Regions from separate parts of the Streptomyces sp. MAI_2237 genome, predicted to be linked through region 2. Evidence: riboswitches for the same ligand, from Rfam matches in the RefSeq annotation. Region 2 holds a riboswitch; each other region holds the start of a gene.

Region 1 (10,205 bases), on a different contig from region 2:
GCGCGGTCGGCCAGCGGCAGTACGGCCAGCCGGCCCAGGGGCAGCAGCAGACGGCTCCCTACGGGCAGGTGCCGCAGCAGCAGGGCACGTACGGTCAGCCGAACGCCCACTACGCGGCGCCGGAGACCTTCCCCGGCGGCGGTGCCCCCACGGCGCCGCAGCAGCCGGCGCACGGCGGCGGGGGCGGCCGTCGCGGCCCCAACACCAAGGGGCTGCTGATCGGCGCGATCGCCGTGGTCGCCGCGGTCGTCATCGGCATCGGCGTGGCGATGATGAACGGCAACTCGGACAACAAGGCGGGCGGCGACGCCTCCCCGACCCCGACGGCGTCCCAGAACACCAAGCCCAGCCAGTCCCCGACGGACGCGACGTCGACGGACCTCCCGAAGACCGACGCGAAGGACGCCCAGCTGGGCGGCGGCGCGACCACGGCCTCGGACGTCAAGGGCGCCAAGTCGGCCGGCGGCACCTATGTGACGGGGTTCAACAACGTCGGCGCCTCGATCACCTGGACCGTCGACCTCCCGAAGGCCGGCCCCTACCGCCTCTACGTGCACTACAGCATTCCCGCGGCGGACGCCAACGCGACGCTGACGGTCAACGGCAAGTCCAACCAGCAGCCGCTGGGCATGAAGAACTTCATCAAGTCCTCGGACACCGACTTCGCGAAGAACTGGCAGTCCACCTGGGCCCCGGTGACCCTGACCAAGGGCACCAACACCCTGACCCTCTCCTGCGGCCAGGGCAACCAGTGCAACGCCCTCATCGACCAGCTGTGGGTGCAGCTGCCGCAGTAGCGCACCGCGTTCAAGCCGCCGTCACCGAGTCGGACACCGGTATCAGGAGCTTCTCGTAGACCTCGTGGTCGAATTCTCCCGCTGTGTGGGCGTGGACCGTTGCCGCCGACAGGGCTACCGCTCGGGACAGGCGGTCCGGCCAGGGGAGGTGTTCCACCAGGCCCGACAGGAGGCCGGCCACCGCTGAGTCGCCGGCGCCTGTGGGGTTGCCGTGGATGTGGGTGGGTGGGGTGGCGCGCCAGCGGCCCTCCGGGGTGACGGCGAGGAGGCCGTCGCGGCCGAGGGACGTGACGACCGCCCTGGCGCCGCGCCTGCGGGCGTCCTGCGTGGCGCGCAAGGGTTCGTGGGAGCCGGTCAGTTCGGCCAGTTCGTCGGCGTTGGGCTTGATCAGGTCGGGGCGCGCGGCCACCCCGCGGCGCAGCGGCTCCCCGCTGGTGTCGAGCAGGACGGGGACGCCGGCCGCCTTCGCCGTGCGGACCAGGCCCGCGTACGCGCCCACCGGCACCCCCGGCGGCAGGCTGCCGCACAGGGCCACCGCCGACATCGACGGCAGCAGGTCCTCGTAGACCTCCTGGAAGGCCGCCCATTCGGCGGGTGCGATCGTGGGGCCGGGTTCGTTCAGCTGCGTCGTGTCGCCGGTGCGCTCGTCGACGACGGCGATCGTGCGCCGGGTCGGGCCGCCGACCGGGACGAGCGCGTCCACCACGCCGTGCGTGCGGGTGAGTTGCTCCTGGACGCTGCGGCCGGTCGAGCCGCCCGTGAACCCGGTGACGGTCACCTCGTGGCCGAGGGCCGCCAGCACGCGGGCCACGTTCAGGCCCTTGCCGCCCGGACGTTCCGTGACCTCGGAGACCCGGTGGGAGGCGTGCGGGCGCAGGCCCCGTACCCGATAGGTGATGTCGAGAGCGGTGTTCAGCGTGACCGTCAGGATCACCTGGGCCGACCTCCCCCGAAGACAGTTGCCGATGCGCGGGCCGACCGGACGGACGGCGGCCGTCATATTTTCGCAGGACGACCGCCGCGCTCAACACCCCGGACACATCACCCCAGTTGTGGATCGACCACCCATTCACCCCGGCGCATCACGCCCTTGAGGTCGAACTGCCGGTCCAGCAGCACCAGGTCGGCGTCCTTGCCGGGCTCCAGTGAGCCGATCCGGTCGTCCATGCCGAGCAGCCGGGCCGGGTTGGCGGAGATCGCGGCGACGACGTCCTCGACGGGAAGCCCGTCGAGGGTCACGGCCCGCTTGAACGCCCGGTCCAGGGTCAGGGTGGAGCCGGCGATGGAACCGCCCTCCACCAGGCGGGCGACGCCCTCGCTGACCTCCACCTCCAGCGGGCCGAGCATGTACCGGCCGTCGCCGAAGCCGGCCGCGTCCATGGCGTCCGTGATGAAGGTCACCCGGCCCGCGCCCGCGCGGTGGAACGCCAACTGCAGGGCCGCGGGGTGCAGATGCGTGCCGTCGTCGATCAGCTCGACCGTGATCCGCTCGTCCTCCAGGAGGGCGGCGATCGGGCCGGGGGCCCGGTGGCCGAGGGGCGGCATGGCGTTGAAGAGGTGGGTGGCGACCGTGGCACCGGCGTCGATGGCCTGCACCGTCTGCTCGTACGTCGCGTCCGTGTGCCCGATCGCCGCGATCACGCCGTGCTCGGCGAGGAGGCGTACGGAGTCGATGCCGCCCGGCAGTTCGGTGGCGAGGGTGACCATCCGGGCCCGCCCGCGCGCCGCGTCGATCAGCTTGCGGACCTCTGCGGGGTCGGGGTCGCGCAGAAGCTCCTCGGAGTGCGCGCCCTTGCGGCAGGGCGAGATGAAGGGCCCCTCGAAGTGGATGCCGGCGATGTCGCCCTGCTCGGCCAGTTCGCTGAGCAGCCCGGCGCGCTGGACGAGGAAGTCCATGTCGCCGGTGACGGTAGAGGCGACGAGCGTGGTGGTGCCGTGGAGACGGTGGGTGTGGATGCCGTGGAGGACGTCCTCGACCGTGCCGGAGGTGAAGGAGGCCCCGCCGCCCCCGTGGTTGTGGATGTCGACGAAGCCGGGCACCAGCCAGTGGCCGCTCACGTCGACGACCTCGGCGTCTTCGGGGGCCGCGCCGGCGATCCGCGTGCCGGCGACGACGACGCGACCGTCGTGCACGATCCCGGTGGGGAGCACCACCCGGGCACCGGCGAGAACCTTGCGAGAACCCATCAGGTGGTTACCTCCGTACGGTCGGTTGTGGTCAGCAGGTCCCAGGCCAGCAGCCCGGCACCGAGACAGCCCGCCGTGTCCCCCAGTGCCGCGGGGACGATCGACGGGAGTTTCTGGAAGGTCACCCGGCGTTCGACGGCCTCCCGCAGCGGTGTGAACAAGGTTTCCCCCGCCTCGGCCAGGCCGCCACCGACGATCAGGGTGCGCGGGTCCAGCAGGGTGAGGGCGGTCAGCAGGCCGTCGGCCAGGGCGTCGATCGCGCCCTGCCAGATCCGGACGGCGTTCGGGTCGCCGGACGCGACGGCCCGCGCGCAGTCGGCGGCGTCCGCGTCCGGGTCGCCGCACGCCTTCGCCCACGCCTCGCCGACGGCGGCCGCGGAGGCGTACCGCTCCAGGCAGCCGGACTGCCCGCACGGACAGGGGGTCCCCCCGGGCCGTACGACGATGTGGCCGATCTCTCCCGCGAAGCCGTGCGCGCCCGACTCCACCCGGCCCGCCATGCCGATGGCGCCCGCGATGCCGGTGCCCAGGGCGACGAACAGGAACCGGTCGGCGCCCCGGCCCGCGCCGATCCGGCCCTCGGCGAGTCCGCCGGTGCGCACGTCGTGGCCGAGACGGACGGGGGCGCCGAGCCGCCGGGACAGCAGGTCGCGCAGGGGGACGTCGCGCCAGCCGAGGTTGGCGGCGTAGGCGGCCACGCCCCGCTGCTCGTCGACGATGCCGGGGACGGCGACACCGGCGGCCGAGGCGGGCTCGCCGAGACGCTCGACGCCGTACGCGCGCAGCTCGGCGGCGAAGTCGAGGATGCCCTCGACGACCGCGTCCGGCCCGCGCTCGCGTCCGGTCGCACGGCGGGCCCGGTGCAGCAGCTCGCCGCCCGCGCCGACGAGCGCGGCCTTCATCCCGGTGCCGCCCACATCGAGGGCGATGACGTGTCTCACGGAGGACAGTGTGGCCCCACTACCCTTGAGAGGTCTAGTCCACTTGCGTGGTGTAGACCTTGGAGAGTCCACATATTGAACGGCGAGACAGTTGGAGCGTGGCGTAGCAGTGCAGCGGCGCAAGGCGGGAACGGTCGCGGCGATCGCCGCGCTGGGGATGACGGCGACCCTCGGGGGCTGCGGTGTCACCGGCGGTTCGGGAGACGTCACCCTGAGACTGGTCGCGGCGGACTACGGCGACTCCGCCGCCAACAGCTCCCAGAAGTACTGGGACGGGCTGGTGAAGGAGTACGAGAGCAAGCACTCCGGCGTGAAGGTCGACGTCACCGTCTACTCCTGGAACGACGTCGACCGCAAGGTCAAGGAGATGGTGGACGCCGGGAAGGCCCCCGACATGGCGCAGATCGGCGCGTACGCCGACTACGCCGCCAAGGACGAGCTCTACACGGCCGACGACCTGCTCTCCATCAGCACCCAGGCCGACTTCGCCTCCCAGCTGGCCACGGCGGGGCAGCTCAAGGGCGTGCAGTACGGGATGCCGTTCGCGGCCTCCACGCGGCTGCTCTTCTACAACAAGACCCTCTTCCAGGCCGCCGGCCTCACCCCGCCGAAGACGTGGAAGCAGCTCGCCGCCGACGCCGCGGCCCTCAAGGCGCGCGGCGTGACGTACCCGTACGCGCTGCCGCTCGGCCCGGAGGAGGCGCAGGCCGAGACGATGCAGTGGATGCTCAGCGGGGGCGGCGGCTACACCGACACCGTCGGGTCCTACGGAATCGATTCGGCACAGAACGTCGCCACCTTCGACTGGCTCAAGGACGACCTGGTCGGCAAGGGCCTGACCGGGCCGGTCGCGCCGGGCCGGCTCAACCGCGCCACCGCGTTCTCCGCCTTCGCCAAGGGCGAGGTGGGCATGCTCAACGGCCACCCGTCGCTGATGAAGATCGCCGCGAAGAAGGGCGTGAAGTTCGGCATGGTGCCGATGCCCGGAGCGCACGGTCAGAGCAGCACCTCGATGGGTGTGGCCGACTGGATGATGGCCTTCAAGAAGAACGGCCACGCGCAGCAGGTCGGCGACTTCCTCGACTTCGTCTACGACGAGAAGAACGTCCTCTCCTTCTCGCGCGAGTACGACCTGCTGCCGGTCACCAACTCGGCGTCCGAGGTGATGAGTTCGGACAAGCGGGACGCCGACCTCAAGCCGTTCCTGGACGAGCTTCCGCAGTCCGAGCTGTACCCGGTCGGCAAGACGTCGTGGGCGGCGGTCAGCGCGGCGGTGAAGAAGCGCATAGGTCAGGCGGTCGGGGCGAACGCCAGCCCCGCCGCCACCCTCTCCCAGCTGCAGGCGACGGCGTCGACGGCGGAGAGCGCGGACTGACTGTCAGTGGCGGGGGCTACCGTTCGCGGTATGGAACCGGAGCAGCTGGGGGAGCGTGAGCGGGCCGTCCTCGCCCTGGAGCGCCGGGGCTTTCCCGGCCCCGGCGCCAAGGAGCGCGCCATACGCGAGGAGCTGGGCCTGGCCCCCGTCCGCTACTACCAGCTCCTGAACGCCCTCCTGGACGACGAGCGGGCCCTCGCCCACGACCCGGTGACGGTGAACAGGCTCAGACGGGTGCGGGAGCGGCGCCGGTCGGAACGCTGACGGTTCCGGCGCATTGCGCGAGCCGCGCATGCCTGGTCCCATCCCGGTTAGGGTCCCCGTATGGGCACCCACACGGACACGGACCCCCTGCCTACGCCCGCCACGCGGGCCGGTCGCGAGGGGCTCGCCGCGATTCTCGCCGATCCCGGGAAGGCGGTGCTGGCCTTCGACTTCGACGGCACCCTCGCGCCGATCGTCCCCGACCCCGAACAGGCCCGCGCCCACCCGGACGCCGTTCCCGCGCTGGCCGCGCTCGCCCCGAAGGTCGCCTCCGTCGCCGTGGTCACCGGCCGGCCGGCCGAGGTCGCCGTCCGCCACGGCGGCTTCGCGGGCGTCCCGGGCCTGGAGCACCTGGTCGTCCTCGGCCACTACGGCGCCGAGCGCTGGGACGCCGTCAGCGGCGAGGTCGGCGGGCCCGCCCCGCACCCCGGTGTCGCCGCCGTCCGCGCCGAACTGCCGGGCCTGCTGGAGCGCTCCGGCGCCGCCGGACAGGGCGCGTGGGTCGAGGAGAAGGGCGGATTCGCGGTCGCCGTGCACACCCGCCGCGCCGCGGACCCGCAAGCCGCCTTCGAGGCCCTGCGCGAGCCGCTGACCGCCCTCGCCGCCCGGCACGGCCTGATCGTCGAGCCCGGCCGCCTCGTCCTGGAACTGCGCCCACCGGGCATGGACAAGGGCGTCGCGCTCACCCGGTACGTCCGCGAGACCGGCGCCTCGGCGGTCCTGTACGCGGGCGACGACCTGGGCGACCTGCCTGCCTACGCGGCGGTGGACCGCCTCCGCGCCGACGGCACACCGGGCCTGCTGGTGTGCAGCGGCAGCGACGAGGTGACGGAACTCAGTCGACAGGCGGACCTGGTGGTCCCCGGCCCCACCGGCGTGGTCGCCCTTCTCTCAACCCTGACCTCCCACCTCAGCTGAAACCCGCCCGTGCGGTCGGTTCGGCTGACGCCCGCCCGCGTGGTTCGGTTCGGCTGACGTCCGCCCGCGTGGTTCGGCTCGGCCGGTGTTCGTCCGTGCGGTTCGGCTCGGTCGGTGTTCGTTCGTGTGGGTCGGTTCGGGCGGAGGCCGGGATCTTCGCTAGCTCGGCTGGTCCCGTAGCGCGTTGAGCTGGTCGAGGAACCACTGGGCCGGGGGGAGCGCGGTCGCCGACGCGGCGAGGCGCTTGGCGCGCTCTGCGCGTTCCCCCGGCGGCATGGTCAGCGCGGTGTGCAGGGCGCGCGCCGTGCCGATCACGTCGTAGGGGTTCACCGTCACCGCGTCCTCGGCCAGCTCCTCGTACGCCCCCGCCTCCCGGGACAGCACCAGCGCGCACCCCTCGTCGGAGACGACCGGGACCTCCTTGGCGACCAGGTTCATGCCGTCCCGGATGGGGTTGACGAGAGCCACGTCGGCCAGCCGGTAGGCGGCCAGGGACCGCGCGAAGTCGTCCTCCACATGGAGCACGACCGGGGTCCAGCCGGGCGTGCCGTAAACGGAGTTGATCTCCTCCGCCACGCGCTGCACCTCGGCGGTGTAGTCCCGGTAGACCGCCAGGTCCTGCCGGGAGGGGTAGGCGAAGGCCACGTGCACGACCCGTTCGCGCCACTCCGGGTGGTCGTCGAGGAGCTGCCGGTAGGCCAGCAGCCCGCGCACGATGTTCTTCGACAGCTCGGTCCGGTCGACCCGCACGATCGCCTTGCGGCCCGCGCCGATCTGCTCGCGCAGCGCGGCCATCCGCTCGTCGACGTCCGCCTCGTGCGAGCGTCGCCGCAGGAAGTCGGCGTCCGCGCCGAGGCCGTGCACCCCGACCCGGGTGTCCCCGAGGCCGCCCACGAGCGCCGCGCAGGCCGTGAACGCCTCCGCCCAGCGGCGGGTGAGGAAGCCCAGCCGGTCGGCGCCGAGCATGCCGCGCAGCAGCTGCTCGGCGATGTCGTCGGGCAGCATCCGGAAGTACTCCACCGGCGCCCACGGCGTGTGCGAGAAGTGCGCGATCCTGAGGTCCGGCCGCAGCTCCCGCAGCATGCCCGGCACCAGGCACAGGTGGTAGTCCTGCACCAGCACCGCCGCGCCCTCGGCGGCCTCCTGGGCCAGGGCCTCGGCGAAGGCGCGGTTGTACGTCTCGTACGACGCCCACTGCCGCCGGAACTCCGCGTCGAAGGCCGGCTCCAGGGGCGTCTGGTACAGCATGTGGTGGACGAACCAGAGCACGGAGTTGGCGATGCCGTTGTACGCGTCGGCGTGCACGTCCGCCGGGACGTCGAGCATCCGCACGCCGGGCTCGCCCTCCCCGCGCCGCACGGCCTCCCGGTCGCCGTCGGAGAGCGCGGAGCACACCCACAGGGCGCCCGCGTCGGGACCGATCGCCGACAGGCCGGAGACCAGCCCGCCGCCGCCCCGTTTGGCGGCGAGCGAGCCGTCCTGCTGGAGTGCGTACGAGACCGGGCCGCGGTTGGACGCGACCAGCACCTGGTGGGCAGCGCCGTGCGAGGAAGCCATACGCCTCAACGTAGCCCGGTCCGCAAACGCATAAACGTGACGACCGCCCGGTCCGGGTATGCCCTACGCCACCTTGCGGCTCGCGTACTCCGCGATCTCCGCCATCGGCGGCCGCTCCTCCGTGTCCACGGAGTAGGTGCGCGGCTCGAAGCCGTCCGCGCCCCGTTCGAACTGGGTGAGGGAGGGGCGGACGAGGTGACCGCGGGCCAGCCGGAGCTGGGCCGTGCGGTAGATCGCCGCCGCCATCCGGCCGAGGGCCTGGCCGTCCTGGTGGCGGTGTTTGCGGACGCCGACGTCGACCTGGGCGAGCGCGTCGAGGCCCACCAGATGCAGGGCGTCGACCAGCATGCCCAGCTCGACTCCGTACCCGACGGGGAACGGCAGCTGCTCCAGCAGTCCGCGCCGGGCCGCGTACTCGCCACCGAGCGGCTGCACGAAGCCGGCCAGCTGCGGCCAGTGCATGTTGAGCAGCGGGCGGGCCATCAGCTCGGTGACCCGGCCGCCCTGTCCCTGCCCTCCGGCGAGGGGGCGGTCGTACATGCCCTTGACCAGGTCGATCCCGGGGTCGGTGAGCAGCGGGCCGACGATCCCGGAGACGAAGTCGGAGGAGAACTCCTTCAGGTCGGCGTCGATGAAGCAGACGATGTCCCCGGAGGTGACCAGCAGCGAGCGCCACAGGACCTCGCCCTTGCCGGGGACCGTCGGGATGCGGGGCAGGATGTCGTCGCGGTGCACGACCCGCGCGCCGGCCGCCGCGGCGACCTCGGACGTGCGGTCGGTGGACCGGAGTCGACGACCACGATCTCGTCGACGAGCGGGACCTGCTGCATCAGGTCGTGGCGGATGATCGCGACGATGTCGCCGACCGTCTCCTCCTCGTTGAGCGCGGGCAGCACGACACTGACCGACTGGCCCGTGCGCTGTTTCGCGGCGAGGATCTGGTGCAGCGGGCGGTCGGTGACGGACCAGGAGTGGGTGCTCAGCCAGCGCTCGACTTCTTCCAGCACGTAGGCGGCTCCTCTGCGCTCTCTGGGCGAAAGGACCAAGATGTGATCCATCTCGCGGTTCGGACGGCTATCTCAACTGTCCTGGCCTTCGGTTACAGTCTTGAACAACGCTGATGACCATCGCATGTCGGGGGTCGTCTCGTGTTCAACGAGTTCAACAACCACATACCGCTCATCCAGAGGGGCAGAGGGATACGGCCCGATGAAGCCCCGGCAACCCTCCAGCCGGTCTCGTAGATCACTGTTGATCATTCCGCGAGGCTCCCGGCTAGGGAAGGTGCCAAATCCGTCTCACGGCGAGATGCGTCGTGAGGAAGATGAGGAGAAAGGGCCTCGCCTCACATGGCTGCGCAGACTGTTGCAAGCACCACCGACTCCACGACCGTAGACCTGGGCCCCGCCTCGGCGCTTTCCTGCCGCGAGTGCGGTCACCGGGTGCCGCTCGGTCCGGTCTTCGCCTGCGAGGAGTGTTTCGGCCCGCTCGAGATCGCCTACGACTTCTCGGCCTACGACACCGAGGAACTCCGCAAGCGCATCGAGGCGGGACCCGCGAACATCTGGCGCTACGCGCCGCTGCTGCCCGTCCCGGCGGACGTGGCGGACAAGCCGAACATCAACCCCGGCTGGACCAAGCTCGTCAAGGCCGACAACCTGGCGCGCGAGCTGGGGGTCACCGGCGGACTGTACGTGAAGGACGACTCCGGCAACCCGACGCACTCCTTCAAGGACCGCGTCGTCGCCCAGGCCCTGGAGGCCGCGCGCGCCTTCGGCTTCACCACGCTCTCCTGCTCCTCCACCGGCAACCTCGCGGGCGCCGTCGGCGCCGCCGCGGCCCGCGCCGGCTTCCGTTCCTGCGTGTTCATCCCGCACGACCTGGAGCAGGGCAAGGTCGTCATGGCCGCGGTCTACGGCGGCGAGCTCGTCGGCATCGAGGGCAACTACGACGACGTGAACCGCTTCTGCTCCGAGCTGATCGGCGACCCGGCGGGCGAGGGCTGGGGGTTCGTCAACGTCAACCTGCGGCCGTACTACGCGGAAGGGTCCAAGACCCTGGCGTACGAGATCTGCGAGCAGCTCGGCTGGCGGCTCCCCGACCAGCTCGTGGTCCCCATCGCCTCCGGCTCCCAGCTCACGAAGATCGACAAGGGGCTGCAGGAGC
Region 2 (10,205 bases):
ACTGGTACATGGGCTTCTCCGAGGGCCTGATCCGTACGATGCCGGGCTGGGAGATCAACCTCTGGGGCCACACGCTCGTCCTGGGCGTGTTCATCCCGCTGGTGATCTTCCCGCTGGTCCTGGTCGCGATCGCGGTCTACCCGTTCATCGAGGCCTGGGTCACCGGCGACCGGCGCGAGCACCACATCCTGGACCGTCCGCGTAACGCCCCGACGCGTACCGCGTTCGGTGCCGCGTGGATCTCCTGGTACTTCGTCCTGCTCGTCGGTGGCGGCAACGACCTGTGGGCCACGCACTTCCACCTGTCGATCAACGCGATCACCTGGTTCGTGCGGGTCAGCTTCTTCGTGGTGCCGGTGCTCACCTTCGTCGCCACCAAGCGGATCTGCCTCGGCCTGCAGCGCCGGGACAAGGACAAGGTGCTGCACGGCCGCGAGTCCGGCATCATCAAGCGCCTGCCGCACGGTGAGTTCATCGAGGTGCACGAGCCGCTCAGCCAGGAGGCGCTGCACACCCTCACGGCGCACGACCAGTACAAGCCGCTCGAGCTCGGCCCGGCGGTCGACGAGAACGGCGTCGAGCGCAAGGTCAAGGGCTCCCAGAAGCTGCGCGCCAAGCTCAGCGAGGCGTACTACGGCGAGGAGTCGCAGATTCCGAAGCCGACCGTCGAGGAGTACAAGGAGATCACGAGCGGCCACGGCCACCACTGATCGCTGCGCTCGCCACGCGCACCCGAGGGCCCCCGTCCGATCTCCGGACGGGGGCCCTTCGCGATGCCCCGGCCTGGATAGGGTGGGCACACACTGCGTCACATCCACGACATGTCTACGACCATCAGGAGCGGCCCCATGAGCGCTGTGACCCCCGCTGGAGGCGACACCGCGGCGGGCCGTTCCTGGCCCGTGCTGCTGAACGGCCTGCTGACCGGCAGGGACCTGTCCACCGACGACACCGCCTGGGCGATGGACCTCATGATGCGCGGCGAGGCGACCGACGCGCAGATCGCCGGCTTCGTGGTGGCGATGCGGGCCAAGGGCGAGACGGTCGAGGAGATCAACGGCCTGGTCCGCACGATGTACGAACACGCGAACGTCATCGAGGTGCCGGGCCCGACCGTGGACATCGTCGGCACCGGCGGCGACGGCGCGAAGACGGTGAACATCTCCACCATGTCGTCGATCGTCGTCGCGGGCACCGGCGCGCGGGTGGTCAAGCACGGCAACCGCGCCGCGTCCTCGGCGTCCGGGGCGTCCGACGTCCTGGAGAAGCTGGGCGTCAACCTGGAGCTGCCCGTGAAGCGGGTCCCCGAGGTCGCCCAGGAGGCTGGGATCACCTTCTGCTTCGCCATCAAGTTCCATCCGGCGCTGCGCCATGTGGGCGCCGCCCGCGGCCAGTTGGGCATCCGCACGGTGTTCAACGCGCTCGGCCCGCTGACCAACCCCGCCAAGGTGCGGGCGCAGGCGGTGGGCGTGGCCGATCCGCGCATGGCGCCGATCGTGGCCGGGGTCTTCGCCGAGCGCGGCAACTCCTCCCTGGTCTTCCGCGGCGACGACGGTCTCGACGAGCTGACGACGACGGCCACGTCGCGCGTGTGGATCGTCCGGGACGGCAAGGTCACCGAGGAGTCCTTCGACCCCCGTGACGTCGGCCTCGACCTGGTGCCGGTGGAGGCGCTGCGGGGCGGGGACCCGTCGTACAACGCGGAGGTCGCCCGGCGGCTGCTCGACGGCGAGAAGGGCCCCGTACGGGACGCCGTCCTGCTGAACTCGGCGGCCGCCCTGGTGGCGCTCGAGCCGACGGAGGCCCCCCTGGCCGACCAGCTGAGGGCCGGCATGGCGAAGGCCGCCGAGTCCATCGACTCCGGCGCGGCCAAGCGGGCACTGGAGCGCTGGGTGGCGGCCAGCAACGCCTAGGACGGGTGCCGAGCGCGGTCCCGTCATCCGGACACGGGTTGCGGGACCGCGATCACTTCCCGTACGTTCCTGTACCAGGTCATGAGTGACAGTCATGAGGCCCCGGCCGACTGTCCGGCAACCCTCCGTCCGTGGCGGGGTGCCCCGGGTGAGGACCAGGCCGTAGGCACTGAGGTCTACGGCAAGCGCGGACCCCTCGCACACCAGGGGTCCTGGTCTCCGAGGGAGTCTTCCGTGAGCAAGCGAATGCGATAGGGCGCCGAGCCCCGCCTCCGCACGCCCCTTTTCACTCTTCTCTTGTCACGGGAGTTTCCCATGTCCGTCTCCACCGCTGCCTCCACCCAGACCGTTTGCACCCATCTGCCCGTTCTGGGCAGGGATGTCACCGTCCCGCTCGTCACCGGTGGCGAGGTGACCTACGCGGCGCTCGACTACGCCGCCAGCGCGCCCGCCCTCCAGCGCGTCTGGGACGACGTCGCGGCCTACGCCCCGTACTACGGCAGCGTCCACCGCGGTGCCGGCTACCTCTCCCAGCTGTCCACCGACCTCTTCGAGAACGCCCGCCGGACCGTCGCCGAGTTCCTCGACTGCCGCGCCGACGACCAGGTGGTCTTCACCCGCTCGACGACGGACTCCCTCAACCTCCTCGCCCGCGCGCTGCCCGCCGACTGCCGGGTCTTCGTCTTCGAGACCGAGCACCACGCGAGCCTGCTGCCCTGGCAGGACGCCCACGTCACCTACCTCGACGCCCCGCGCACCCCGGCCCAGGCCGTGACGACCCTGGAGCGCGCCCTCGCCGAGCGCGACCCGCGCGGCCCGGCCCTGGTCTGCGTCACCGGCGCCTCGAACGTCACCGGGGAGCTGTGGCCGGTGCGCGAGCTGGCCGCGGCGGCCCACGCGCACGGCGCCCGCATCGTCCTGGACGCCGCCCAGCTCGCCCCGCACCACCCCGTCTCCGTCCGTGACCTGGACGTCGATTGGGTCGCCTTCTCCGGCCACAAGCTGTACGCCCCGTTCGGGGCGGGGGTGCTGGCCGGCCGTGCCGACTGGCTGCGCGAGGCCGACCCCTACCTCGCGGGCGGCGGCGCCAGCCGCAAGGTCACCCGGCGCGAGGACGGGGGAGTGGATGTGGAGTGGCACGAGAGCGCGGCCCGCCACGAGGCCGGCTCCCCGAACGTCATCGGCGCCTACGCCGTCGCGTCGGCCTGCAAGGCCCTCACGGAGGCCGGCTTCGACTCCCTGGTGGCCCGCGAGCGGCACCTGATCGGCAGGGTGCGGGCGGGACTGGCCGAGGTCCCGCAGGTGAAGGTGCTCTCCCTCTTCGGCGACGACGCCGAGCGGGTCGGCGTCATCTCCTTCGTCGTCGAGGGCTGGAACAGCTCCCACTTCGCCGCCGCCCTCTCCGCCGAGTACGGCATCGGTGTCCGCGACGGCCTCTTCTGCGCCCACCCCCTGGTCCGCACCCTGCTCGGCTCCGCCCCCCGGGCGCAGGGCGAGTGCGGCGCTCCCGAGGCCGCGCCTGGGGAGAAGTCCTTGAACGCGATCCGGGTGAGCTTCGGCGCGGGCACCCCGGACGAGCACGTGGAGCGCTTCGTCGGCGCCGTGAAGGAACTGGTGAGCGCCGGCGCGAAGTGGACCTACCGGACGCAGGACGGCCGCTGCGTGCCGGCGGTCTGACCGGGTCGGCGGACGGCGCTCAGGAGTCGAGGCCGATCGCGAACGCCGCCTCCAGGTCGTGCTGGGAGTAGGTGCGGAACGCGACGTGCGTGTCCGTGGCCTCGACACCGGGGATCTTGCTGATCGAACCCGGGATGACCTCCGCCAGGTCCTCGTGCCGGCGCACCCGCACCATCGCGATCAGGTCGTAGGTGCCGGTCACGGAGAAGACCTCGCTGACGGAGTCCAGCCCGGCGATCCGCTCGGCGATCTCGGGGATCCGGTCCACGCTGGTCTTGATCAGGACGATCGCGGTGATCACGGCTGGTTCTCTCCCTCGGGGGCCGGAGCTGGGGCGGCCCTCACTTTAGTCGTACGGCGCACACCCGCCCACGCGCAGACGAAGCCCAGCCCGAAGCCCAGCAGGTGCGCCAGGTACGCCACCCCGGGCCCCTGCGGGGCCCGCCCCGCCGCCAGCCACTGCAGGCTCACCCAGAAGGGCAGCACGACCCAGGCGGGGAAGCGCAGCGGGAGGAAGAAGAGGAACGGGAGCAGGCTTGTGACCCGGGCCCCGGGGAAGAGGTACAGGAAGGCGCCCAGGACCGCCGAGACCGCCCCGGACGCGCCGACCAGCGACTGCCCGGACGCGGAATTGGCCGCCGCGTACCCCAGCAGGGCCAGGTAGCCGCAGGCGACGTAGAAGACGGTGAACCGCACGCGGCCCATGCGTTCCTCGGTCATCACCCCGAAGACGAACAGGAAGAGCATGTTGCCCAGCAGGTGCACCCAGCTGCCGTGCACGAAGAGGGCCGTGGCGGGCGTCAGGGCGGCCCGGGGAGAGCCCGCGAAGAGCTCGGCCGGGACCACGCCCCAGCGGTGGAAATAGGCGCGCTGCGCGGCGAGGATCGCGTCGCCGGAGCCGTAGGCGGGATTCAGGCCCGCCGCCGGGCCGGCCACGAAGACCAGGCAGCACAGCGCGATCAGCGCGTAGGTCACCGGCGCCGAGGGACGCCGGAACGATCTGCTGACGGTCGTGCTCCGGTTGCCGATCATGGACAGAGCATGACGTAACAGGATGCAGCAGCACAGACCGCCTCGCCGCCGTGGACGGACCAGCGGCGGGTCGCCGCCAGGCCTTAGGGTTACGGCCACACGTGTCAGGGAAACTGGCGCGTCACGGACACTAGAAGGAAGAGCACAGTCACGATGACGGTTCCCCTGCCGACCGCCACGACGCGGTGGCGCTGCACCCTCTGCGGCAACCTCACGCGTTTCGACGTGACCCGCTCGTCGAAGGTCGTCGAGTACGTCCACCTCGACCTCGCCGGTGAGCCGAAGATCGAGGAGCGCGAGGTGGTCAGTGAGACCATCGAGTCGGTGCGCTGCCGCTGGTGCAACGCCGTGGATCAGGTGGAACTCGTGGACAGGCCGGGCGCCGACTCCTGAGCGGAGCGGCCTCGCACAGGTGATGGGGTGTGACGGATGGTGGAGACACAAGGCGGGGGGCCGGGCGACGGCGCCGCCGAGGTGCTCGACCGTCCGCTGCCCGACGGCGTGCGCCGCAGAGTCGTGCAGATCGTCTCCGACGGCTTCGGCTCGCTGACCGTCGCCGAACTGCCCGCACAGCTCAGGCAGTACGCCCGGTTCGCCCCGAACCGGCGGGCCAAGTTCGCGGGCAACGCCATGGCGGCCGCGCTGGAGACCGAACCGCTGTTCAGGCAGCGTATCGGAGAGAAGCTGAGAGAGGCCCAGCCGGAGCTCGCCGGCGCCCTCGACTCCGGCTCGCCGCCCCCGGCCGCGGATCCGCTCGACGTGGCGGCCGCGGCCTATGTGCTGCGCCCCGCGGGCTGGGTGAAGCTGGTGACCGCGGCCGGCGAGGAGGCCCAGCGGGCCGACGCCGAGCGCGCCGACGAGGAGAGCCGGGCCGAGCTGGAGCGGCTGCGCGAGGAGCTCGCCGCCGCCCGCGACCAGACGCGCGCCGAGACCGAGCGGCTGCGCCTGGAGCTGGAGTCCGCCAAGAAGGAAGCGGAATCGCTTCACCGCAAGCTGCGGGCCGCCCTCAGCGACGTCAAGCGCGGCGAGGCCGCCCTGCGCAAGGTGCAGGGCGAGATGGAGGCCGCGCGCGCCGAGGGGCAGGCGCAGGTGTCCCTCGCCGAGACCGAGGCCCGGCGGCTCAAGGCGCGGCTCGGGGAGGCCGAGGCGGCCCTGGAGGCCACGCGCAAAGCAGCGCGGGAGGGGCGCAGTGTCGAGGACATGCGCGTCCGTCTGCTTCTGGACACCGTTCTGGACGCGGCGCAGGGTCTGCGGCGTGAACTGGCCCTGCCTCCGGTGTCCGTGCGGCCCGCGGAAACCGTGGACGCGGTCGAACCGGGACGAATGACCCCGAAGGACATCGCCGCGCGCGCCCTGTCCGAGCACGATCCGGCCGTTCTCGACCAGCTCCTGGCCCTGCCACAGGCGCACTTGGTGGTCGACGGCTACAACGTGACCAAGACCGGCTATCCCCAGATGCCGCTGGAGAAGCAGCGCCTGCGGCTGCTGGGGCAGCTCTCGCAGCTGGCCGCGCAGACCGGTGCCGAGGTGACCTGCGTCTTCGACGGGGCCGAGCTGGCCGCTCCCGTGCTGCTGGCGCCGCCGCGGGGCGTGCGGGTGCTGTTCTCCAAACCGGGTGTCACCGCCGACGAGTTGATCCGGCAGCTGGTGCGCGCCGAGCCGCCGGGACGGCCGGTCATCGTCGCCTCCACCGACCGGGAGGTCGCCGACGGGGTGGCCCGGGCAGGCGCCCGGCCGGTCGCGTCTGCCATGCTTCTGCGGCGGCTGTCCTGAAGGTCGAAGTTGCGGTCTCAATGACCGAATTGGCGGTATCGTCACGCAACGTAGTGTCAACCGCGCATCACTGCATGTGAGTTGTGTGTAAAGAATGCATGCCGTGACGAGATTTTGCTCCTGAGGATTTGAACTGATCACGAGTAGGTCACTAGGGTCTGGCCTCGAACCTCCGAGCGGGTGATCACTCAAAAGAAGGAGTTCACCTCCGTGGCGTCCCACCGTCGACCCAAGCAGCCGAGCCGAGCGCGCGTGACCGTGCTCACCACCGCAGCCGCTGCAGCCGTAGCCTTCAGCGCCAACGCCGCCAACGCGGCGCCGAGCGAGAAGCCCTCCAAGGACGAGGTCAAGGCGAAGGTCGACAAGCTCTACGAGCAGGCCGAGCAGGCCACCGAGAAGCTCAACGGCGCCAAGGAGAAGCAGGAGAAGCTCCAGAAGGAGATCTCCACCATCCAGGACAACGTGGCCCGCGGCCAGGAGGAGCTCAACGAGCTCCGTGACTCCATAGGCATGGCGGCCGCCGCGCAGTACCGCACCGGCAGCATCGACTCCTCCGTCCAGCTGTTCCTGTCGTCGAACCCCGACGACTACCTGGACAAGGCGTCCACCATGGACCAGCTCAGCGCCCAGCAGGTCGACGCGCTGAAGAAGATCCAGGAGAAGCAGCGCGAGCTCGCGCAGCAGCGCTCCGAGGCCTCCGACAAGCTCAAGGACCTCGCCGCCACCCGCGCCGCGTTCGCCGCGCAGAAGAAGGACGTCCAGGGCAAGCTCGCCCAGGCGCAGAAGCTGCTCAACTCCCTGACCGCCGCCGAGCGCGCCGCCCTCGCCGCCGCGGACCAGCGGGCCAGCCGCAGCGCGAGCGAGCGGGTGGACCTCGGCAACACGCCGGCCGCCTCCGGCCGGGCCCTCGCCGCCTTCCACGCCGCCCAGACCCAGATCGGCAAGCCGTACTCCTACGGCGCCACCGGCACCGCCGCCTACGACTGCTCGGGCCTGACCTCCTGGGCCTACGCCCAGGCCGGCGTCACCATCCCCCGCACGTCCCAGGAACAGGCGAACGCGGGCACGCGGATCTACAGCCAGAGCCAGCTCCAGGTCGGCGACCTGGTGATCTTCTACAGCGACCAGCACCACGTCGGTCTCTACGCCGGCAACGGCATGGTCCTGCACGCCCCCCGCACCGGCACCAACGTGCGCTACGAGTCGATCGGCAACATGCCCTTCCAGTTCGGCGTCCGGATCTGACGCCGGTACCCCGTCGGTCGGGTCGCAACACGACCCCCGAACGGGCGAATTACGGCAACCTGCGCCGACCCCACGCCCCGCCTATGACCTGCGTCAGAGGCGGGGCGTCACTGTGCGTGGCCGTGGAGGTCTTTGGCCGGGGCCCTTCCGCGCGGCTACTGTCTGCCGCGTTTCCCCGCAGCGCGGGGAGACAGTCCCTGTCGCCAACGGAAGGAGCGCGGGTCGCGTGGGGTCCCATCGCCGCCTTGCACCGTCGTCCGGGTTCAACCGGGGCGCCGGCGCCGCTCTGTGTGTCCTGTCCGCCGCGGCCGCCGCCCTCGGCGCCGTACCGGCGAACGCCGCGCCGCACGACGACACCAGGGCCGAGGTGGACCGTCTCTACGAGGAGGCCGAGAAGGCCACCCAGGCCTACGACAAGGCCGACGAGACCGTCGACACCCTGCGCCGCGAGGTGCGCGCCGCGCAGGACCAGATCGCCCGCCGCCAGCTGCGCGTCAACTCCATGCGGGAGGAGCTCGGTTCGCTGGCCGGCGCCCAGTACCGCTCCGGCGGCATCGACCCGACCGTCGCCCTGCTCTTCTCCGACGACCCGGCCGACTACCTCGACAAGGCCTCCGTCCTCGACCGGATCAGTGCCCGCCAGGCCGGGCAGCTCAAGGATCTGCAGTCCACGATGCGCCAACTCGCCCAGGAACGCGGGGAGGCCGCCCACAAGCTCGCCGAACTGGAGCGCAGCCGCAAGGCGGTCATCTCGCACAAGAGGACGGTCGAGCACAAGCTCGCCAGGGCCCGCGAACTGCTCAACTCCCTGCCGTACGCGGAACGTGCCGCCTACGACCGGGCCTCCCGCTCCGGCCGCGACGACATCCCCGACCTCAGCGGTGTCGTCCCGCCCGACGGCCGTGCGGCCGCCGCCATCGCCGCGGCCCGCTCCGCGCTCGGCAAGCCGTACGTGTGGGGCGCCACCGGCCCCTCCGGCTTCGACTGCTCGGGCCTGATGCAGTGGTCGTACGCGCACGCCGGCGTCCATCTGCCGCGCACCTCGCAGGAGCAGCGGTTCGCCGGGCATCAGGTGCCGCTCTCCCAGGCACAACCCGGTGACCTGGTCGTCTACCGGTCCGACTCCAGCCATGTGGCGATGTACGTCGGCAACGGTCAGGTGATCCACGCGCCCTATCCGGGTGCCCCCGTGCGCTACGACCCCGTCAACATGATGCCGGTGTCGTCCGTCACCAGGGTCTGACCACGGCGCCGAATCCGCCTTACGATCGGGAAGTGGCTGGTCGTGGGCGGGTGTCGAGGTGGCGGGCGGTGGCGCTGGTGCTGCTGCTCGTCTGGCTGGCGGCCTGCGCCGGGCAGTCGGCCGACGACAGCGGCCGGGCCGACCTGCAGCGCGTCCTCGACCGGCGCTCCACCGCCGTCCTCGACCGCGACCGCGCGGCCTTCCTGAGGACCGGCGCGCTCGGCTGGTTCGAGAACCTGCGCGGGGTGCCGCTCGCCTCCTGGTCGTACCGGGTGACCGGCCTGCACCGCGGCGGCGACGGGGCCACCGCCGACGCCGAGTTGCGCTACCGCATCCTCGGCTACGACAACGCCCCCGTCACCGTAGGCCGCACCCTCACCCTGTCCCGGCGCCCGGGCGGGCAGTGGTCCGTGAGCCGGGACGTGCCCGCCGTAAAGGCCCCCCAGCAGCTGTGGGACCAGGGTGCGGTGACCGTCGTCCGCGGCAAGCGAAGCCTCGTCCTGGGCACCGGCCGCTCCAGCGAGCAGCTGCACATGTACGCGGACCTCGCGGACCACGCCGTACCGGCCGTGTCGGGGGCGTGGGGCTCCGACTGGACCCGGCGCGTCGTCGTCGAGGCGCCGAAGTCGCTGCAGGGCATGGCGGGGCTGCTCGGCTCGCCCGCCTCCCAGTACCGGGGGATCGCGGCGGTCACCACGGGCGAGGTCGGCGGCCCGCCCAGCGCGCCCGCGGACCGCGTCATCGTCAACCCGGACGCGTACGCCCTCCTCGGCCCCCTCGGCAAGCAGGTGGTGCTCACCCACGAGACCACCCATGTCGCCACCCGCGCCCACACCACCCCCGCCACGCCGCTGTGGCTGTCCGAGGGGTACGCCGACTGGATCGGCTACCTCGGCACCGGCCGCACCCCGGTGCAGGCGGCGCCCGAGCTGGCGCACGCGGTCGACGACGGGCAGGTGCCGTCGGCGCTGCCGAGCGACAAGGACTTCGGCTTCAGCGGCGACGCGACCAAGCTCGCCCAGGCCTACGAGGGCGGCTGGCTGGCCTGCCGGCTGATCGCCGCCCGATGGGGCGAGGTGCGGCTCCGGGAGTTCTACCGCGCGGTCGGCGACCACAAGGTGCGCGACGGGTCGGTCGAGGGCGCCATGCGGAAGGTGCTCGGGACGACACCGGAGAAGTTCACCGAGCAGTGGCGGGACTATCTGCGCACCGAGCTCGGCTGAGCCGCGGTGCTCTCAACCGCCTTCCTCCAGGCGGTCGATGGCCTCCCGCAGCCAGGTCCGCTCCGCCTCGCCCGTGGCCCGCGCCACCCGTAGCATGCC
Region 3 (10,205 bases), on a different contig from region 2:
CCCGGGACGCGGTGGTCAGGAGTTGTCGAGCGGGAGTCCGGGCGGGTTGACCTCGGACTTGGCGACGGCCTCGTTGGAGAGGTTGTAGGCCTTGAGCCACTCGGCGTACTGACCGTTCTTGATCAGGTAATTGATGGCGTCGGCGAGGGGCTTGGCCAGGCCGCTGTCCTTCTTGGCGGTGGCCGCGATCAGCCCCTGGAGGTTCGCTCCGGCGCCGGAGTAAGTACCAGCTGTACGGGTGGCGTTGGGCGTGTTGGCGGTCTGCCGGTTGTGGTAGGCGATGCCGGGGTTGGGGCCGAGGTACGCGTCGATCTTGCCGCCGGACAGGGCCAGGTAGACGCTGTTGCTGTCCTGGAAGTACTTGACGGTGAGCTTCTTGCCCTCCTTGGCCAGCTTGGTCTTCCACTCCAGCAGGATCTTCTCCTGGTTGGTCCCGGCGCTCACGGAGACCGTCTTGCCGGCGAGGTTCTCGTAGTCGCCGCCGAAGTTCCAGGTGCTCTTCTTGGGCACGGTGAAGGCGAGGTTGTCCTGGCGGTAGGAGGCGAACTCGTACTTCTTCTTGCGTTCCTCGGTGTCGGTGACGTTGGAGAAGGCCACGTCGACCTTGCCGCTGTCGATGCCGACGAAGAGGTTTTCCCAGGTGGAGTTCTTCACCTCGGGCTTGAGTCCGAGGACGGCGGCGACCAGGCGGCCGAAGTCGGGCTCCGCGCCGGTGAGGGTCTTCTGGTCGCTGCCCACGTAGGCCAGCGGCGGGAAGCCGGCCGGCAGGGCGCCGATGCCGATCTCCAGCTTGCCGCTCTTTCTGAGGGCGGCGGGCAGTTCGGCGCTGATGGACTTGACCTCGGAGACCTTGATTGCGGTCTGCTGGGCGGCGCCGTTGGAGACCTGGCCGATGACTACCTCGCCGGATGTGGCGGCCGTGTCGGTGGTGGTGGCCGCGTCGCTGTCGCCACCGCAGGCGGCGAGCCCGGTGGCCAGGGAGGCGACGGCGGTCGCCGTGGTGATGCCGCGTATCAGGCTGCGTCGGGTGAAGTGGGTGCGCATGGCCGTTCCTTGTCGCTCAGGGGCGGTGATGAGAGTGGTGGCGTGGGGGGGGGAGGTCGTGGGGGCGGCGGGTCACAGGACCTTGCTGAGGAAGTCCCTGGTCCGCTCGTGCCGTGGTGTGTCGAGGACCTCGGAGGGCGGCCCCTGCTCGATGATCTTGCCGCCGTCGATGAAGACGACCCGGTCGGCGATCTCGCGGGCGAAGCCGATCTCGTGGGTGACGATGACGAGGGTGGTGCCGCTGGAGGCCAGGTCCCGGATGACGGCGAGGACTTCGCCGACCAGTTCGGGGTCCAGGGCGGAGGTGGGCTCGTCGAAGAGGATGACTCCGGGGCGCAGCGCCAGGGCGCGGGCGATGGCGACGCGCTGCTGCTGGCCGCCGGAGAGCTGGCGCGGGTAGGCGCCGGTCTTGTCGGCGAGGCCGACCCGGACGAGGAGTTCGCGGGCCAGTTCCTGGGCTTGGGGCCTGCCGAGCCGGCCGGTGGCGACCGGGGCCGCGGCCACGTTGTCCAGGACCGTCAGGTGCGGGAAGAGGTTGAAGTTCTGGAAGACGAACCCGATGCGTCCGCGCTGGGTGAGGATGGCGCGCTCGCTCAGCTCCTTCAGCCGGTCGCCGTGCCGCTTCACGCCGATCGGCTCGCCGTTGATGCTGACGTGGCCGATCTCGGGCTTCTCCAGGTGGTTGACGAGCCGCAGCAGGGTGGACTTGCCGGAGCCGGAGGGGCCGAGGATCACGGTGACCTCGCCGGGACGGATCGTCAGGTCGACGCCGTCCAGGACCCGGTGGCTGCCGTACCACTTGTGCACGTCGTGGACCTCGACGGTGGCGGCTTCGACGTCCGCCGGGGCGTCGGCGGTCTTGGCGGTCATACGGCGGCCTCCCGGCGGATTCGGGCCCGCAGGTCGGTGAGACCGGTGCGGAGCTTCTGCAGTGGCGTCGGCGGCAGGCTGCGGGTGGCGCCGCGGGCGTAGTACCGCTCGACGTAGAACTGGATGACGGAGACGACGCTGGTCAGGATCAGGTACCAGACGGTGACGACCAGCAGCAGCGGCACGATGTCGCCGGGGTAGGTGGAGCCCATGGTCTGCGCGGAGCCGAACAGGTCCAGCAGCGAGACGTAGAAGACCAGCGAAGTGCCCTTGATCAGGCCGATCAACTGGTTGACGTAGTTGGGGATGATGGAGCGCAGCGCCTGCGGAAAGACGATTCTGCGGAACTGGTAGCCCTTGGGCAGGCCGAGGGCCGCGGCCGCCTCGTGCTGGCCCTGGTCGACGGAGAGGATGCCGCCGCGCACCACCTCGGCCGCGTAGGCGGCCTCGTTGAGACTGAGGCCGACGACGGCGACGACCATGTCGGTGGCGAGTTTCGACTCGTCGAAGGAGAAGAAGGCCGGCCCGAAGGGGATGCCGACGCTCAACGTCTTGTACAGCGCACTGAAGTTGTAGAGGAAGATCAGGACCACGATGAGCGGGATGGAGCGGAACGCCCAGACGTAGGTCCAGCTGACGGCGCGCAGCACCGGGCTCTTCGACAGCCGCGCCAGAGCGAGCAGGACACCGCCGGCAAGGCCCAACAGGGCGCTGTAAGCGGCGACTTCGAGGGTGATGAGGAGGCCGTCGAAGATGGTCGGCCGCAGGAACCAGTAGTTCCAGCGGTCCCACTGGTAGAAGGGGTTGGTCACCAGTCCGTGGACGAACTGGGCGACCAGGACCAGGACGACCGCGGTGGCGATCCAGCGCCCCGGGCGCCTCAGTGGCTGGACCCGCTGGGCGGTGAGGGCCTTGGGCGGTTCGGTGGTGGCGGGCGCCTCGGGCAGTGGCGCCTGGGGGTTCGCTCATGGTGGGCTCCGGAGTCGTGGGCACACCCCGGAGGCGCGGCGGCATGCGGGGTCGCACACGGCTGCGTGAGGCCGGGGGTGGGGAGGGCAACGGCACACCGCGCGGGCGGTGTTCGTCAGGGGGTGCGGGAGCTGCGGGGAGGTGTCAGCCCCGACAGCGGGCACGGCCCGGTGCGGTACACAGTGCGCTGCTGACGCGGAGCAGATCGACGGCGCGGTTGGCGACAAGCATGTTCGCGTACGTCCGTACGCAGCCCTGGGAACGGCGTGCGGCCGTTCTGGGAGCTGCGTACATGGCGTCACCGTCACTGTTCCGGCCCTGGGGGCCTCGCGCTTGCCGATGGGTCATCGGCCGGGTCGTCACCTGGGGCACCCCACCGCGGTGCGAGGGTTGCCGGTCAGCAAGCCAGGGCTTGTCGCTGACACTCATGACCGTTCTGGGCCGTAGTTAAGACAATGGCCCGAACGTATGTCAACGCCGGTCCACCAGGTGGAACGGCTAACGGGCGGAGTGTGCCGCCCAGTCGAGGATCTGGACGGCCGATCCTGCTGCCTCCAGCCCGCGACACTGGGAGTGGTGACGGCGGTCGATGCCGTCGAGGTCGAGGTGAGCGCCGAAGGCCGGGTGGGCGGTCAGACAGCGGGCGTAGGACCACAGCACCGGGTGGCCGGCGATGCGCTGGATCGCGGCGGCGTCGAGGTGGTGCCGGTGCACGGTGTCGAGCCGGACCAGAGCGACCCACAACTCGACGTCGGCGAGCGTGACTTCGCCGCGGATCAGGTAGGCGCGGTCGACCAGCCAGCGGTCGAGGGCTCCGAGGGTCTGCAGCAGCGTGGCCAGTGCCCTGTCACGTTCCGTCGCTTCCCCGCCCACGGCCCCGGCCCGCTGCGCCGCCCCCTCGATCCCCTCCACGCACAACCGCTCCACGGCCTCGATCTCCGACTCCGCGCCGCACGGGTAGAGCGAGGAGCCGCCGGTGTCGAAGCGGTGGGCGAGGTCGCGCATGATGTCCCGGTCGTGGGTGCTGACGATCCGCCCGGACCAGCCGTCACTGAGCACCGGCGCCGCGGCCGGCCCGCGGTAGCGGTGCGCGCTCGCCTCGTACAGCGGGAGCAGGGCCGAGTGACCGCCCTCGGGACAGTCAGGGACGGCGGGGAGGAAGGTCACCGGACAGACGGTGTCCAGGCCGAGCAGGGTGTGGGTGACGGCGATGCGCAGGCCGTCGGGACACGCAGTCGACAGATGGAGCCGGTAGCGGCCTGGCACGGCGTAGTGGCCGCTGCGCGCGTCCCTGCCGATGCGACCGCGGAAGGCGGGCGCGGGCCGGACGGAAACATGGGCGGCCGGCGATGTGACGGTCATGACTCTCCCCGAGAGCGGGCGCGGAAGTAACGCGCGGCGGATGCGACATCGGGCTGGGCCCTGTGGCCGGATCCTCCTCGGCCCGGAGGGCGGGCCCGGCACTCGGTGCCGGGCCCGCCGGGGGCTACGGGGGTGCGACGACGGAACCCCGGAGCGGGGCTCACCTGGGCACGCCGAACGGCACGACGTTGCGTGGGAGGCGGCGGCGTGGCAGGTGCGCAGGTCAGCCCATGGGGCCGAGTGCGCTGCAGACGCGGAGCAGGTCGATGTGACGCCGGGAGGTCAGCAGAGGCGAACGGCTCACTCGGACGGTGACCCCATCAAGCCGCCTCATGTTTCCCTACCTGTTCACTAGGATTCCTTACCGAGTGTCGATCCACGGGCCGCGGACGTCAAGAGGGCCGTCCCGCATCGCGGACATCCCGATGGACGGCGACATACTCGCCAGGACACCCGGCCGGCCAGGTTGCCCGCGGCTCAGCCATGGAACTGGTTCGCGGGGACGGGAAGGCCGTAGTGCTCGCGGAGTGTCGTGCCCTCGTACTCCTCGCGGAACAGACCCTTGCTCCGCAGGATCGGCAGGACGTGCTCGATGAAGGCCGCCAGGCCGGACGGCAGCGCCGGGGCCATGATGTTGAAGCCGTCCGCCGCGCCGCCCTCGAACCAGCCGATGATCGTGTCCGCGACCTGCTCGGGCGTCCCTACGAACTCGAAGTGCCCGCGGCCGCCGCCGAGCCGCGAGATGATCTCGCGGACCGTCAGCCGCTCGCGCACCGCCAGGTCGATGATCAGATCGGACCGGCTCTGCGAACCCTCCAGTTTCGGCCTCGCCAGGATGAACTCCGGCAACGGACGGTCGAGTTCGAAGACCGACGGATCGGTCTCGAAGACCGCCGCCAACTGGCGCAGCCCGTACTCCGGGATACGCAGCTCGTCGAACCGCCGAGCGAGCGCGCGGGCTTCCTCCTCGGTCGATCCGATGTAGGGGACGATGCCGGGAAGGACGATCACACCCTCCGGTTCACGCCCGGCGGCACTGGTGCGTGCCTTGATGTCGGCGTAGAAGGCGGCGGCGCGCTCGTACGTGGTGTGGGCGGTGAAGATGGCCTCGGCGTGCTGGGCGGCGAAGTCCTTGCCGTCCTCCGAGGAGCCCGCCTGGACGAGCAACGGGTAGCCCTGCGGCGGGCGTTCGACGTTGAGCGGTCCGGCCACCCTGAAGTACGTGCCGTCATGACCGACCCGATGCAGCCGGGCGGGGTCGGCGTAGCGTCCCGCTACCTTGTCCGCGAGGACGGCCTCGGACTCCCAGCTGTCCCACAGCGCCTTGGCGAGCTTCAGGAACTCGTCGGCGCGGGCGTAGCGTTCGGCGTGGCCGGGGCGGTTGTCGAGGCCGAAGTTGGCGGCCTCGTCGGCTCCCGCCGAGGTGACGATGTTCCAGCCGGCCCGGCCGCCGCTGACGTGGTCGACGGACGCGAGCCGGCGGGCGAGGTTGTACGGCTCGTTGTACGTCGACGACACGGTCGCGATGAGCCCGATCCTGCTGGTGGCCTGCGACAGTGCGGTGAGTAGCGTCAGCGGCTCCAGTTGGCCCGGCGGCCTGAACTCGCCGGTGCCGATGAGGGCCGGACCGTCGGCAAGGAACAGCGAGTCGAACTTGGCGCTCTCGGCGAGCTGTGCCAGTTCGATCCAGTGCCGCAGGTCGAAGTCGGCGCGGGGGTTGCTGTACGGAAGGCGCCACGCCGCCTCGTGGTGGCCCCCCTCCATGAGGAAGGCATTCAGGTGCAGCCGCCGCTGTCCCGCGCTCATGAGGTGCCCCTCAGCTTCGAGCTGTCGTAACCGGCAGGGAGGAGGTTGTCGACGATCGACGGGACGTCGACCTTCTTGGTGATCTGCCCCGCCTCCAGGAAGGCGTCGGCGAGCTTCTGCTCCAGTTCGATGTCCGGCTGCTCCACCGGGGTGACCCGATTCGAGTAAGCGGCCACGGATGCCTTGGCGTCGGCCAGCGGGATGCCCTGCTCCTTCGAGAGCGCCTGCGCGTACTTGTCGGGGTTCCTGACGGCCCAGGCGAACTCTCGCGACAGCCTCCTCAGTACGTCTGTCAGAGCCGCCCGCTTGGTCTTGTCGTTCAGCGACTTGTCGCTCGCGACGTAGTAACTGCTCGTCTGGTCGATGGGCGGGAGGCCCTTCACCAGGATCCGCGCGCCGTTCTTCACCGCGATGGCCGACTGCGGGTTCCAGATCGACCAGGCGTCCACCTTCCCGGTGTTGAACGCCGTGGCACCAGCCGCCGGATCGAGGAAGACCAGCTTCACGTCCTTCGGGGTGAGACCGACGCTCTTCAGGGCGTTGAGGGCCAGACCGTGGGCCGAACTGCCCTGCGGGACGGCGATCTTCTTGCCCTTGAGGTCGGCGGCCGTCTTCAGCTGCGAGCCCTTCGGCACGATGATGTTCTCGTTCGACTGGGTGGGTGTGAGCGAGCGGTTGACTGCCACGACCTTGAAGCCGTACTCCTTTGCGGCGCCGGTGATCGGCGGTACGTCGCCGACGCTGCCGAGGTCGATGTCGCCGGATGCGGCGGCCTGCACGAGCGGCGGACCGTAGGTGAAGCGGGCGAACTTCACCTTGTAGGGCGCGTTGGCGAACACGCCGGTGACCGCTGCCAGTTCCTGGCTGCCGTCACCGCCGTTGTCGCCGATGGTGAAGGTGTACTTGCTCCACTCGGGGTGCTTGGCGTCACTCGCATTGACGGCGTTGCTCAGCGGCGCGGAGGTGTCCGACGACGATCCTGCGCAGGCGACGAGGCTGCTCGCCAGAGCGAGCGAGCCGACGGCGCCGATGAGTCTCGTGGGTCTTGTTCGCATGGGTTGTCGTGCTTTCTGTGCTGGGTGAAGGTGTTCGGACAGTCAGTGCCGGCCGGCCAGGCCGAGGTCTTCCAGGAGCCGGGCGCGCAGTTCTTCGCGTGCGACGCTCGCCTCACGGTCGGCGGCGGTGAGGTGCACCTCGTGCGAGGTGCCGATGCGGCCGTTGTTCATGACGACGATGCGGTCCGCCAGGGCTATCGCCTCGTCGACGTCGTGGGTGACGAGCAGCATGGCCGCCTGATGCCTGGTCCGCAGCGCGCGTACGAGGTCGTGCATGCGCAGCCGGGTGATGGCGTCGAGAGCCGCGAACGGCTCGTCGAGCAGCACGAGTTCGGGCTCGGAAACCAACGCCCGTGCCAGCGAGACCCGTTGGGCCTCACCGCCGGAGAGCTCCTTGGGCCAGGCCTTCTCGCGGCCCGCGAGACCGACCTCGGCGAGCACGTCACGGGCTCGCTGTCCGGCGTCTGGCCCCTGCAGGCCGAGCGTGACGTTGCGCAGCACCCGCTGCCAGGGCAGCAGTCGGTCGGCCTGGAAGACGATCGCCCGCCGGGCGGGGACCTCCACGCGCCCGCCATCGGGGCGGTCCAGTCCCGCGAGCAGCCGCAGCAGGGTGCTCTTGCCGCAGCCCGAAGGGCCGAGCAGGATCACCAGCTCCTCGTCGGCGATGGTGAGGTCGAGGTGGTCGAGGACCACCCGGTCACCGAACCGGCGGACCACCTGTTCGACGACGACCCCGGTCTGCCGACAGGGCTCCGTCGCAATCGTGCTGCTCATGACGCCTCATAACTGGGTCGCCACCGCAGCAGCACCCGCTCGAGAGCCCGGACGAACTGGTCGGCGAGCAGACCGAGGAGCGAGTAGATCACCAGCCCCACGAAGACCTGGTTGGTCTGGAGATACGTCTGCCCCTGAGTGATGAGGAAGCCAAGTCCCTTGTCGGCGTTGACCGTTTCGGCGGCGACCAGACCCAGGACGCTGTACGCGAGGGAGAACCGGAGGCCCACCAGGAACCCCGGCAGGGCGCCGGGCACCAGCACCCGCGTCACCAGGCGCCAGGTGCCCGCACCCGTAGTCCGCGCCATCTCGATCAGCCGCTGGTCGACGCCCCGGATCGCGGCGAACAGGTTGAGATACATCGGGACACCGGCGCCGAAGGAGATCAGCAGCACCTTCGTGAGCTCGTCGATGCCGAACCACACGATCATCAACGGCAGCACCGCGAGGAGGGGGATCGTGTTGAGCACCTGCACAAGCCCGTTGAACAGGAACTCGCCACTGCGCAGCAGGCCGCCGAGCACACCGGTGACGATGCCCGCCGTCAGGCCGATGGCGAGACCGATACCGGCCCGCTGCAGCGAGATGGCCAAGTCCGGTCCAAGGACGCCCTGTTGCCAGAGTTCGAAAGCGGACTTCACGATCGAGGTCGGCGCCGGTGCGTAGGTCTTCGACACCGCTCCGGCCCGGGCGAGTACCTCCCAGGCGAGGAGGATCAGCACCGGCGTCGTGTAGATACCCAGCGGCCAGCGCAGGCGCTCGCGGAGTGCGCTGAGCGGCGTCCGGCGGCGGGCGCCGTGCGGCAGGAACACCTCCCGGGGCCGCGCGCTCGTCGCCCCGGCGTCCGGACGCTCGAGGGCGGCGGGGGCCTCGAGGCTGAGCTCGGTCATGCCGCCACCGCCGACACACTGCTGTAGTGCGAGGAATTTCCGACGAGTTGCTCGCTGCGCCGGCCGTCGACACCGGTGGGCACCTCGCCCGCGACGGTCACCCTGTTGAGGCGACGCGGATGGTCGTCGTAGTTGTCGACCCCGTAGTGCTGCGTGATCCGGTTGTCGAAGATCAGCAGCTGGTTCGGGGACCACCTCCAGCGCAGGAGGTTCTCCGGGCGGGTCACGTACGACTGGAGAACGCGCAGCAGGTCGGCGGACTCGCTGCTCGACAGGCCGAGGATCCTCTTGGCGAACCCGCCGACGAACAGACCGCGTTCGCCCGTCAGCGGGTGCACCCGCACGACCGGGTGCTCCGCCTCGTACGGCGTCGAGACGAAGAGGCGGTCGTACTCCTGCTGTTCGGCGGTCGCCGCCGCGGGGCGCGCGTAGTCGTACTGGTTGCTGTGCACGACCCGCAGCGAGTCCGCGAGGGAGCGCAGCGCTTCGGGGAGGTCGCGGTAGGCCGCGGCGGCGTTGGCGATGAGCGTCTCGCCACCGTACGGCGGGACCACCACGGAGCGCAGCGTGGTGAGTTGGGGCGGGTTGACCACGAAGGTGACGTCCGTGTGCCATGTGTTGGCCTTGGACGTCTCACTGTCGACGGCGAGCACGTTCGTCGTGCCGTCCGCCGCCGGCACGTTGGGATGCGCGGTCGTCAACTCGCCGAACCACCCGGCCACACGCTCCTGGTCGGCGTTGTCGAGGCGCACGTCGTCGAACACGATCGCCTTGTGCTCGTTGAGGGCGTCCCGGAGCGCGGTGATGGTCGAGAAGTCCGGCGCCGCCGCCAGGTCGACGCCTTCGACGACTGCGCCGATACGGCCGGTGAGCTGATGGATGGACAAAGGCATGAGGGGTCCCTCTCGGACGGATGGGCACAGCAAGGTGTGCCGGACGACTGAATGAAGGCGCTGACGGTGCGCAGGGCCGATCGACCGGCACGCCGAATGCCGAGGCGGCCGGGCCGGTGAGAAGAGGTACGTGGTCGCGGAACCGCTACGGCCGCGCTGTCAGCGATCGGGGCGGCGTACGCGGAAGGACTCCCTGCTGCTGCGAGGCGCAGAGCTCACGGGAGAGGGGCACGGCGAATCACCTGGGGAAGCATCGCGGCGCGGGCGGATTCACACCGCTTCAGTCCGCCGAGCACGCACCTTCGCCGCTGCCGACGACCACTGGCCGGCGAGTCAGCGACAACAAAACGCGCTGGAGACGTGCGCCAGATCGATGTGGCGCCGCCGAGTCAGGTCCACGCGCGGGTTCATGGGACGGGAGTTCAGCAGAAGTTCCCCACGTCGGTCAATGCCTTCCCGGACAGGTCTTGCCATGCGGACAGGCAGCGCCGCACCGCGTCCGGCGAGATGTCCCGCCGCCGGGTCCAACCTTGACACCCGCA

Evidence for each region. A riboswitch is a leader RNA that binds a small molecule or an ion and turns the genes downstream of it on or off. The one in region 2 is predicted to bind S-adenosylmethionine.
Region 1: another riboswitch for S-adenosylmethionine. It lies ahead of thrC (threonine synthase); the one in region 2 lies ahead of LN251_RS05120 (aminotransferase class V-fold PLP-dependent enzyme).
Region 3: another riboswitch for S-adenosylmethionine. It lies ahead of LN251_RS30270 (amino acid ABC transporter permease); the one in region 2 lies ahead of LN251_RS05120 (aminotransferase class V-fold PLP-dependent enzyme).

The regions. Positions count from the first base shown of each region.
Region 1 covers NZ_JAJPGQ010000003.1:458,555-468,759, reverse strand. Annotated here, with positions in the region: gene LN251_RS12330 (CBM35 domain-containing protein) at 1-797, shown strand, start outside; gene LN251_RS12325 (1-phosphofructokinase family hexose kinase) at 808-1,731, opposite strand; gene nagA (N-acetylglucosamine-6-phosphate deacetylase) at 1,839-2,984, opposite strand; gene LN251_RS12315 (ROK family protein) at 2,984-3,925, opposite strand; gene LN251_RS12310 (ABC transporter substrate-binding protein) at 4,035-5,300, shown strand; gene LN251_RS12305 (DUF3263 domain-containing protein) at 5,331-5,564, shown strand; gene otsB (trehalose-phosphatase) at 5,625-6,482, shown strand; gene LN251_RS12295 (alpha,alpha-trehalose-phosphate synthase (UDP-forming)) at 6,642-8,039, opposite strand; partial or broken gene LN251_RS12290 (glucosyl-3-phosphoglycerate synthase) at 8,103-9,046, opposite strand; SAM riboswitch class I at 9,216-9,370, shown strand; gene thrC (threonine synthase) at 9,389-10,205, shown strand, end outside.
Region 2 covers NZ_JAJPGQ010000002.1:58,268-68,472, reverse strand. Annotated here, with positions in the region: partial or broken gene qcrB (cytochrome bc1 complex cytochrome b subunit) at 1-710, shown strand, start outside; gene trpD (anthranilate phosphoribosyltransferase) at 849-1,913, shown strand; SAM riboswitch class IV at 1,991-2,107, shown strand; gene LN251_RS05120 (aminotransferase class V-fold PLP-dependent enzyme) at 2,229-3,590, shown strand; gene LN251_RS05115 (Lrp/AsnC family transcriptional regulator) at 3,610-3,891, opposite strand; gene LN251_RS05110 (rhomboid family intramembrane serine protease) at 3,888-4,622, opposite strand; gene LN251_RS05105 (hypothetical protein) at 4,776-5,015, shown strand; gene LN251_RS05100 (NYN domain-containing protein) at 5,052-6,395, shown strand; gene LN251_RS05095 (NlpC/P60 family protein) at 6,606-7,640, shown strand; gene LN251_RS05090 (NlpC/P60 family protein) at 7,867-8,883, shown strand; gene LN251_RS05085 (hypothetical protein) at 8,916-10,106, shown strand; gene LN251_RS05080 (PadR family transcriptional regulator) at 10,119-10,205, opposite strand, start outside.
Region 3 covers NZ_JAJPGQ010000005.1:440,992-451,196, forward strand. Annotated here, with positions in the region: gene LN251_RS30260 (ABC transporter substrate-binding protein) at 16-1,044, opposite strand; gene LN251_RS30265 (amino acid ABC transporter ATP-binding protein) at 1,117-1,914, opposite strand; partial or broken gene LN251_RS30270 (amino acid ABC transporter permease) at 1,911-2,883, opposite strand; SAM riboswitch class IV at 3,208-3,316, opposite strand; gene LN251_RS30275 (glutathione S-transferase C-terminal domain-containing protein) at 3,382-4,245, opposite strand; gene LN251_RS30280 (putative leader peptide) at 4,469-4,579, opposite strand; gene LN251_RS30285 (LLM class flavin-dependent oxidoreductase) at 4,723-6,051, opposite strand; gene LN251_RS30290 (aliphatic sulfonate ABC transporter substrate-binding protein) at 6,048-7,106, opposite strand; gene LN251_RS30295 (ABC transporter ATP-binding protein) at 7,149-7,880, opposite strand; gene LN251_RS30300 (ABC transporter permease) at 7,877-8,770, opposite strand; gene LN251_RS30305 (TauD/TfdA dioxygenase family protein) at 8,767-9,663, opposite strand.